Regions from separate parts of the Jejuibacter sp. L23 genome, predicted to be linked through region 3. Evidence: predicted binding sites of a transcription regulator. Region 3 holds the regulator's gene; each other region holds the start of a gene.
What was found. Region 3 encodes CRP, which controls carbon source genes, mostly activating them, when cyclic AMP is high. Its sites were predicted from a motif close to ATGTGANNNNNNTCACAT; they were not measured.

Region 1 (3,275 bases), 1.1 Mb from region 3:
TGCCATCAGCTTAGCCGTGCAGGGCATGATATACCGCTGTTTGCTATTGATGTTCCCGGCCATCGCGCTGTAGCGAGCTGTCCGCCGCCGCAGCTGGCGGCTTATATTGACGAGGCGCGTACGATCTCCACGGAAATGCGCGATAGCCTGGCGGATGAGTTTGACAGACTTGCCGCACATCGCGCGTTGTTAAGGCGATATCGCCCGCGCTGCCAGCCGGCGTTTGAGTTTCCCGGGCCCGATATCTTCGATGCTCTTTTGCTTAAGCGAAGCGCGCCGGAGTGGCGTCCCGCCCTGCGTATCATTGGCGATGTGCAGGGCGCATGGCCTGAACCAGTGAATAGCGAATTTCTCTATTCGCGGCTGCGCTGGCTGGTGGCTCAGGGGCAGCTACAGGGGCGGGGGATAGATAATGCCATGCGGGCCTGTTATATCGCCCTGCCCGCAGCTTCAGGATAACACCACGCGCTCATCGGCGGCGGGCGGGTGCCCCAGCGCGTACATGCGCCCTTCGGCGGCCAGCGCCAGCAGGTTGGGGTCATGTTCGCGGTTGCGGGCAAAGACCAGCGCAATCAACTGGCGCATCTGATAAGGCTCCGCCAGTTTTAGCAACTGCACGTCCTGTTCATACACCTTCTTCATTCTGCCCGGCATCAGGGTAAATCCCACCCCGGCCTGCACCAGGCTTAGCATCGAAAAGATATCGTTCACCCGCATGACGATCTCCGGCTCGAAACCGGCCACGTGGAAGGCCTCCTGAAAACCAGCATAGGTGGCGAACCCTTCCGCCAGCGAGACGAACTTCTCTTCCCGGTAGTCACGCAGATCCGCCGGACCTTCCTGGCTGAGTTCGGCGCTGGCCGGGGCGGCCAGGCAGATATCGTCCTCAAACAGCGGCAGCACCTCCAGCCGGGTACGGTCGATCTCGCTTTCGGAAATCGAGATCAGGATGGCGTCCAGCGAGCCGTCGTTCAGCATGCCGAGCAGGGTGGCATTCGATCCCATGGTGAGATCCAGCTCCAACTGGGGGCGGCGCAGCTTCATGCCCATAATCAGTCGCGGCACGGTTTCCAGAGTCAGCGAATAGAGAGTGCCGATACGCAGTCGCCCCTGGCCTATCCCCGCCGCTCGCCGGGCCTCTTCCAGACCGCGATCCACCGCCGTGACCGCCTGCTGACAGTACTGCTGCAGCACCAGGGCCGCGGGCTGGGGCACCAGATTACGCCCCTGATGGGCGAACAGCGGGCAGCGTACCTCCTCTTCCAGCGAATGCAGCGCCCGGTGCACGCTGACGCTGCTTAACCCCAGGGCCTCTGCGGTGCGAGCGATATTGCCTTTCTCCATAAAGGTCAGAAAGACCAGCAGCTTGCGGAAGGTGATTTCGTTATCAATTTGCATCGCGATAAGTTTTTTAAATATCAGAAGGAAATAGTGCGCCACATCTCAAAACAGATCATCAGGTTTGCGTGCCGCTTTTACCGAAACAGGGTTGTTAAGTGTGATGTCTGTCACACAAAAAGTCGGATTAGTCCTGATGTCGTGGAAATATGTGGAACCGATCACTCATGGCTGTGCCATTTCCACTTTGAAGTGGAAAACAACTCGCTACAAACCCTGCGCCCCTGCCTATAGGTTAAAGCCATCCCAATTAATAAGGTATCTAGCGTGGAAAACGGAGCGGTAATGGTTAATGAAACCAGCAGCCAGAATGAGCAGGTCGCCCGCCTTGGGGAAGAGATGCTGGCCTGGATTAAGGCGCTGCTGAAGACGCAGGAGATAGTCCCGAACGCCGTGCAGGAGCAGATGCTCGACTCGCACGTCAGGGCAATGGCATTCCGGTCCGTGACCGGTGAGCCGCTGCCGGAAGTGGATGCCAGCCTGTTTGAAGAGATTTCACAGGACTCTATGCGGCTTGCGGAACAAGCGGTTGCGAAGTTCGGCAATCTGCCGGTCGAAGAGGCCTGGCTGCTGTCGGTGCATTTCGAAGTAGCAAAAGATAACGATTAACGGATCAGGAGTAACAACATGGCACAGATTACGGTAGTGATTGGCGATCGTCTGGGTAAAGGTCAGAAAGTGGCTGAAGGTGTGGAAAAAGCCGGTGGTCGCGCGGTAGTGGTTCCGGGCGTGGCGGCGGATATGAAGCTGGGCGACGTGATGAAAGCGGAAGAGGCCACCTTTGGTATCTCTTTCTGCGGCAGCGGCGGCGCGGGCGCGATTACCGCTCAGAACAAGTACGGCTATAAAGCGAAATATGGCATGCGTTCTATCGACGAAGGCGTGACGGCCATTAACGAAGGCTGCAACGTGCTGGGCTTCGGCTTTATGGATAAAGAAGAGCTGGGCGAACGCCTGGTGCAGGCCTGGCAGAAGAAATACGGCGCCTGATTATGAAAGAGCACTTCACCACCACGGTGAGAGTCACCGGCAAAGGCGACGCGAAAGCGAAGGCCTTTGCCGACGCCCTGAGCAAGGTTCAGGGCGCAGTGATGAAATCGACTCCCCAGGTTTTACTGCGTATTGAACCCCAGGATATTGAGGTGATTCAGGCGCAGGTCGCGGTACGCAAAGAGGCGTTTTTATTTATCTTTCTGCGCCGGGAGAGACGGACTTTCAGCGTTGAACTGGATGTCACTGTGACGGTGACGGCAATCAATCTCGACAAAGTGGATTTTGTCGCGAACACCTAAGTAATCACAAGAAAAGGGCAGAGTGATGTTCTTAATTATATTAATAAAATCGCTCATCATCGGCGCGCTGGTCGGCGTGGGTGTGGGCGCCGGAGCGGCACGAATGTTTCATGCGCCCACCACCCAGGGGATGGGGGCGTTTCGTACGTTGGGGGAGCTTAACTCCTGTGAGGGAGACCCGGCTTCTCACTTCTCATTTGGCCTGGGCTTCTTCTTTAACGCCTGGGCATCGTCAGTGGCTGCGGGCGCCTTCACCCAGGACGTTGACCACCGCATTATCCCTAACTGGGCGGCAGCGGTGCTGATGATCAAAAACCGCAACGTCGCGGAAACACTGCACGATCCGAAGAAGATGGCCATTGCTGGCGGCATCATCGGTATGGTGGTGGTGGCCTTCCTTAACCTGACTGCATCGTCGGTACCGGAAGCGCTTCAGGTCACGGCCGTGAAGGTGTTGGTACCGGCGGCTAACCTGCTGGTTAACATCGTGATGCCGGTGATCTTCTGGCTGGCGGCCATCGATGCCGGTAAGCGCTCGGGGTTCTGGGCCACCATTTTTGGCGGTCTGGCGCAGTTGATTATGGG
Region 2 (3,275 bases), 1.2 Mb from region 3:
GTAGCCGTCTTCTTTGGTCCGCCCGTGTACCACCAGCTCGCTGGCGCCAGCCTGCTGTACGGCATCGGCAATTTCGAAGCGCTGTTCGCTGCTGCCCCAGCCCAGTCGCACCTTAACGGTCACCGGCAGATGGGCGGGAACGGCTTCACGCATCGCCTTCGCCCCCTGGTAGATAAGCTCCGGGTCCCGCAACAGCGTGGCGCCGCCGCCGCTGCCGTTTACCACCTTTGAAGGACAACCGCAGTTAAGATCCACCCCCCAGGAGCCCAGCTCCACGGCCCGGGCGGCATTTTCCGCCAGCCACTGGGGATACTGCCCCAGTAGCTGAATACGCACCGGGGTACCGCTGGGGGTGCGACTCTGGTGTTCCAGCTCCGGGCAGATACGCAGAAAAGACTTTACTGGCAAGAGTTTATCCACCACCCGTAAGAACTCGGTGATGCACAGATCGTAGTCATTCACTTCGCTGAGGAGTTCGCGCACCAGCGCATCGAGCACCCCTTCCATCGGCGCCAGTAATACCCGCATAAATCCGCCCGTTGAATAAAGAGGCGCTATGCTAGCGTTTCTGCCATGGGTAATAAAGTCTCTCTCGCCGCTGTGCATGACTTGCGTTCCGGCGTCAGGCAGGCCAGGAATAAAAGGTATGCCTGGAATTCATGTTGCTACCTGTATCACAGAATTGGATTTAATTGTATGATGAATGCGTTTCACTAAGGGTTAACGCCATGCACAAGACTTTAAAAATCATCTGGCACTACCTGCGGGCCTTTCTGCTGATTTACGCCTGTTTATATGCCGGTATCGCCATCGCCGCCCTGCTGCCTATTACGATTCCCGGCAGCATTATCGGTATGCTGATTCTGTTTCTGCTGCTGTCGCTGCAAATTCTGCCTGCCCAGTGGGTGAAACCGGGCTGCCATCTGCTGATTCGCTATATGGCGCTGCTGTTTGTGCCTATCGGCGTTGGAGTAATGCAGTATTTCGATCTGCTGCGCGCCCAGTTTGGACCGGTGGTGGTCTCCTGCGTGGTCAGCACTCTGGTGGTGCTGGTGGTGGTGAGCTGGAGCTCCCATTTAATTCACGGCGAACGCAAAGTCATCGGACAAAAAGAGGCAAATAACAAATGATCCACGATATCTGGTGGTCGCTTCCCCTGACGCTGATTGTCTTCTTCGCGGCACGCAGACTGGGGGGCTGGCTGAAAACGCCGCTGCTCAATCCGCTGCTGGTTTCGATGGTGGTGATTATTCCGCTACTGTTGCTGAGCGGCACCCCCTATGCGCACTACTTCCAGGGCAGCAAAGTGCTGAACGATCTGCTGCAACCGGCCGTGGTGGCGCTGGCTTTCCCGCTCTATGAGCAACTGCATCAGATTCGCGCCCGCTGGAAGTCGATTATCAGCATCTGCTTTATCGGCAGCGTGGTGGCGATGTTTACCGGTACTGCCGTCGCACTGTTGATGGGGGCGACACCGCAGATCGCCGCTTCGATTTTACCGAAGTCGGTCACTACCCCTATCGCCATGGCGGTCGGCGGCAGCATCGGCGGTATTCCGGCCATCAGCGCGGTGTGCGTGATTTTCGTCGGGATTCTTGGGGCGGTATTTGGCCATACTCTGCTTAACCGCATGCATATCAGCACCAAAGCCTCACGCGGTCTGGCCATGGGCACCGCCTCTCACGCACTGGGTACCGCCCGCTGCGCGGAGCTCGATTACCAGGAAGGCGCCTTTGGCTCTCTGGCGCTGGTGATCTGCGGAATCTTCACCTCGCTGCTGGCTCCCTTTATGTTCCCGGTAATCATGGCGCTGATGGGCTAAACTCTGCGCCGGTTCGCTTTTTACTGACGTTAATTTTCATTTGTTACATTAATAATTGGATTAAGATCACATATAGCTTCACAACAGCACCGTACACTACGGTTCCATTAAGCTGATTCGGAATCCTTTCATGCATTCACGTTTTCAGGTCGCACTCGACCAGATGCCTGCGCAACTGCACTCCGCGCTGGCACAACTTGTAGCCGATGAACACTTCCCCGCCATGTTCAGCGCTGCGGAAGCGGAGACCCTGAAGCGCCAGAGCGGACTGGATGATGATGCGCTGGCCTTTGCCCTGCTGCCGCTGGCCGCAGCCTGCGCCCGCACCGCCATTTCACGCTTTAACGTCGGTGCCGTAGCCCGGGGCGAAAGCGGTAACATATACCTGGGCGCCAATATGGAGTTCCCGGGCACCACCATGCAGCAAACCCTGCACGCCGAGCAGAGCGCCATCGCCCATGCCTGGATGCGCGGTGAACGCCGTCTGGCGGCGATTACCGTCAACTACACCCCCTGCGGCCACTGCCGTCAGTTTATGAACGAACTGAACAGCGGTACCGATCTGCATATTCACCTGCCAGGGCGCCAGCCCGCTACTCTGGGCGACTACCTGCCGGATGCCTTCGGGCCGCAGGATCTCAATATCGCCACGCTGCTGCTAGATGAACAAGACCACGGCTATCCGCTGGAGGGTGATGCCCTGAGCCGGGCCGCCATCGCCGCCGCCAACCGCAGCCACGCGCCCTATAGCCAGTCGCCTTCCGGCGTGGCGCTGGAGATGCGCGACGGCACGCTGTTTACCGGCAGCTATGCAGAGAATGCCGCCTATAACCCCTCACTACCGCCGCTACAGGCCGCGCTAAACCTGATGTATCTGTGCGGCTACCAACCACAGGATCTGTTACGCGCCATTCTGGCCGAACTGCCGGACGGAACCCTGACCCAGTGGGAAGCCACGGTCGCGCTGCTGCGTACACTGGAGTGCCGCAGTCTCGATCGCGCCCTGCTCAACCGATCGGCAAACGGCTGAAAATTAGCGCAACCGGACCCGCCCGAGTTGCGCCATTTCCACGGATAAAGTAGCCTTGGATAACCTTTTGATCCCCGATGCCGAGTCCGCAACTCCATGTTGAAGCGCCTGTTTTACAGCCTGTTGGTCATTATCGGCTTACTGCTGTTGTCCGTGTTTGCGCTGGACCGCTGGATGAGCTGGAAGACTTCCCCCTGGGTTTATGATGAAATTCAGGATCTGCCCCGCCGCCAGGTCGGCGTGGTGTTGGGCACCGCCAAGTACTACCGTACCGGGGTAATTAATCAGTATTATCGATACCGCATTCAGGGAGCGATTAACGCCTGGAACAGCGGCAAGGTGGATTATCTGCTGCTCAGCGGCGACAACGCGCTACAGAGTTACAACGAACCGCGCACCATGCGGCGCGATCTGATTGCCGCC
Region 3 (3,275 bases):
CGAAAGCAGTTGCAGGCTGTACACCGCAGTGATGGTAAATCCGACGGTCGCCAGCGCGTAATGTTTACGGATTATCAGGTAGCCAATCAGCGTTATCAGCAGCATTCCCGCCAGAATATAGCCCTGGGGTACGTTAAAGTGCAGCGCGCCCGCCGCAATTAACAGACCCGCGATAGTTCCCCCCGCCCGGTGCAGAATGCGTACCCGGGTGGCGCCATAGCCGTTCTGGGTGACAAACATGATGGTCATCAGTATCCACCAGGGTTTGGGCAGATTGAGCGCGGCGCCAAGCAGACTGGCGATGGCAAGCATGGTTCCAATGCGCGCTGCGCTACGCAGCGCCGAGGACTTCAGCGACAGATAGCTGCGCAGCGCCCGAAGCAGCGGAAGATGCTGTTGCCGGTCGGCCATCAGATCCCGAATATAGAGCGGGCGCTGGGTGCGCAGTAGTCGGGCGATACGGCTGAAGTGATAGTGGCAGAACTGCCCCACCGGGTTTTCCGGATGCTGGCGGGCAATCTTTTCCAGCGCGGAGATGGGTTTTTCCATGCTAAAGCGCCGGGGATAGCGGTGGTAGAGTATATCGTCGCTGACTACGCGCAGTCGGGCGGCCACGGTACGGGCCGCCCAGCGAATCACCGGTTCCGCGTGGCTCTGCTCTACCAGTTTCTGTACCTCTTCAGGCTGGTGAAGGCTGACGGAAATATGCTCCTGAAGATCCAGCGCCACCTGAAAGACGCGCAGCAGGCGCTTATAATCATTCTGGCGGCTGGTGGCAGATAGCATATGCAACTGCTGATAACAGAGGCTGATGAGATCCACCACCTTTTGCTGACGAATCAGCAGCGGCGGCAGCGCATTTTCCGGATCGGTATGCTGGGTCAGCAGGCTGTATTTGGCTTCGCAGTAGTCCGCCAGTTCGCGATAGAGCAGGCTCAGGGTCTCGCGTAGCGGCTGTTCACGCCACATCCAGAACCAGAACCAGTTAAAGGCGCCGTACCACAGGGTGCCGAGCGCATACAGCAGCATCGGCTGCCAGACCGGCATATTGCCGGCCAGCCCCAGAGTAAAGATCGCGGCGATAAGCGAAGCAGGCAACAGGCGGCCATGCAGGGCGCTGATTTCCGCCGTAACGCCCAGTAACAGCGCCATTCCGAAGAAGATGGCGGCCAGTGGCAGCTTTTCCATCAGCAGTAGCTGAACCATCAGGCTGCTAAAGGCGAACAGCGAGCCGCCGACGATCAGGCGTTTAAAGAAACGTTTATGGGGGGTATCCAGGCCCGCGATATTGCAACAGGCGGGAACCAGCGAGAAGAGCAGGCCCTGTTGCAGGCTACCGAATATTAGCCCGATAATCACCGGCAGCGACAGTACCAGGGTCTGACGCAGCGCATAGTTAACTTCGGGGTGATAGATCAGTCGGCGCATTGGCACAGGGTAACGCGTCAGTGGCAAAGAGAAAAACGGCGCGTTGCCACAACACGCCGTTACAGACCGGGATTAACGGGTACCGAAGACGACGATGGTTTTCCCGTGTGCGGAGATCAGGTTTTGATCTTCCAGCATCTTCAGAATACGGCCAACGGTTTCGCGGGAACAGCCCACGATCTGCCCAATTTCCTGACGGGTGATTTTGATCTGCATTCCGTCTGGATGGGTCATTGCGTCCGGCTGTTTTGCCAGGTTTAGCAGGGTCTGTGCGATACGACCTGTCACATCCAGGAAGGCGAGATTGCCCACTTTCTCTGAGGTGACCTGCAGACGGCGGGCCATCTGCGAGGAAAGGCGCATCAGAATGTCCGGGTTTACCTGGATCAGCTGACGGAATTTCTTATAGGAGATTTCAGCGACTTCGCAGGCGGTTTTCGCCCGTACCCAGGCGCTACGCTCCTGGCCTTCTTCGAATAGCCCCAGTTCACCAATGAAATCCCCCTGATTCAGGTAAGAGAGGATCATCTCTTTCCCTTCCTCATCTTTGATAAGTACTGCGACAGAGCCCTTAACGATGTAATAGAGGGTTTCGGCTTTTTCACCCTGATGAATAAGTGTGCTCTTCGATGGATACTTATGAATGTGGCAATGAGACAAAAACCATTCGAGAGTCGGGTCTGTTTGCGGTTTGCCAAGCACCATGCGCGGTTATCCTCTGGTTATAAGCTGACGCCCGGAAGAATATGGGCCTCCGGGCGTATTGATCGTTTGTCCCCGCTCTTGGGGATCTGGCATGAGAAAAGCCTGTAAGCTACATAAATTTCACGTGAAATTTCATCCCGTACGCGCTTCGCCGCGCCGCGAGAGGGTATCCTCAGTGTTTTAGCATAGCTTTTTCCGGGTGTCTCCTATTGTCTCGTTTCAGCTTGACCCGGATCGCCTTCTGTTGCGACTTTCTTTGCGGCGGCTTACTCTGTGGGGAAAATGGCTTGATGGGAGCGACAACATGCAGTCACGAGTAAAATGGGTTGAGGGCCTGACTTTCCTGGGTGAGTCCGCCTCCGGGCATCAGGTGCTGATGGACGGGAATTCCGGCGACAAGGCCCCCAGTCCGATGGAGATGGTGCTGATGGCGGTGGGAAGCTGTAGCGCCATCGATGTGGTCTCTATTCTGCAAAAGGGTCGCCACGGCGTGACCGACTGCGAGGTGAAGCTAACCTCGGAGCGTCGTGAAGAGGCGCCGCGCCTGTTCACTCATATCAATCTGCACTTTATCGTTACCGGCCAGGATCTGAAAGACAATGCGGTGTCGCGTGCGGTGGATTTGTCTGCCGAGAAATACTGCTCTGTGGCGCTGATGTTGGGTAAAGCGGTGAATATCACCCATTCATATGAGGTGGTGGAAGGCTGATGCTGGCTGGGGAGGGGAGACAGATTCCCCTCCCCAGCCAGGGATTAGGCTATCTTTTTACCTTCCATAATGCGCCGCACCAGCGGCGTCATAATCAGCTCCATCGCCAGTCCCATCTTGCCGCCCGGCACCACCAGCGTATTGATATGCGAGATAAACGAGCCCTGCAGCATCGCCAGCAGCCAGGGATAATCGACCTCCAGATCCCGGAAGTGGATCACCACAAAGCTTTCATCCAGCGACGGGATCTCTCTGGCGGCGAAGGGATTAGAGGTATCTACCGTCGGCACGCGCTGGAAGTTGATGTGGGTACGTGAGAACTGCGGGGTGATGTAGTTAATGTAGTCTTCCATCGAACGCACCACCGAATCCATCACGGCTTCACGGGAATGGCCGCGCTCGCTGGTGTCGCGCACCAGTTTCTGAATCCACT

Region 1: the regulator CRP is predicted to act here: its motif matches at 1,497-1,514, upstream of SCU88_RS02735 (glycine dehydrogenase).
Region 2: the regulator CRP is predicted to act here: its motif matches at 1,877-1,894, upstream of cdd (cytidine deaminase).

What each region holds. Positions count from the first base shown of each region.
Region 1 covers NZ_CP138199.1:592,354-595,628, forward strand. The annotation lists gene SCU88_RS02725 (DUF3658 domain-containing protein) at 1-459, shown strand, start outside; gene SCU88_RS02730 (LysR family transcriptional regulator) at 451-1,398, opposite strand; gene SCU88_RS02735 (glycine dehydrogenase) at 1,666-2,007, shown strand; gene SCU88_RS02740 (SFCGS family glycine-rich protein) at 2,026-2,388, shown strand; gene SCU88_RS02745 (DUF4312 family protein) at 2,391-2,690, shown strand; gene SCU88_RS02750 (DUF4311 domain-containing protein) at 2,716-3,275, shown strand, end outside.
Region 2 covers NZ_CP138199.1:3,610,868-3,614,142, forward strand. The annotation lists gene dusC (tRNA dihydrouridine(16) synthase DusC) at 1-528, opposite strand, end outside; gene SCU88_RS17260 (CidA/LrgA family protein) at 729-1,130, shown strand; gene SCU88_RS17265 (CidB/LrgB family autolysis modulator) at 1,127-1,822, shown strand; gene cdd (cytidine deaminase) at 1,953-2,852, shown strand; gene sanA (outer membrane permeability protein SanA) at 2,949-3,275, shown strand, end outside.
Region 3 covers NZ_CP138199.1:4,802,166-4,805,440, reverse strand. The annotation lists gene SCU88_RS23005 (YccS/YhfK family putative transporter) at 1-1,428, opposite strand, end outside; gene crp (cAMP-activated global transcriptional regulator CRP) at 1,501-2,133, opposite strand; gene SCU88_RS22995 (OsmC family protein) at 2,438-2,842, shown strand; gene SCU88_RS22990 (phosphoribulokinase) at 2,887-3,275, opposite strand, start outside.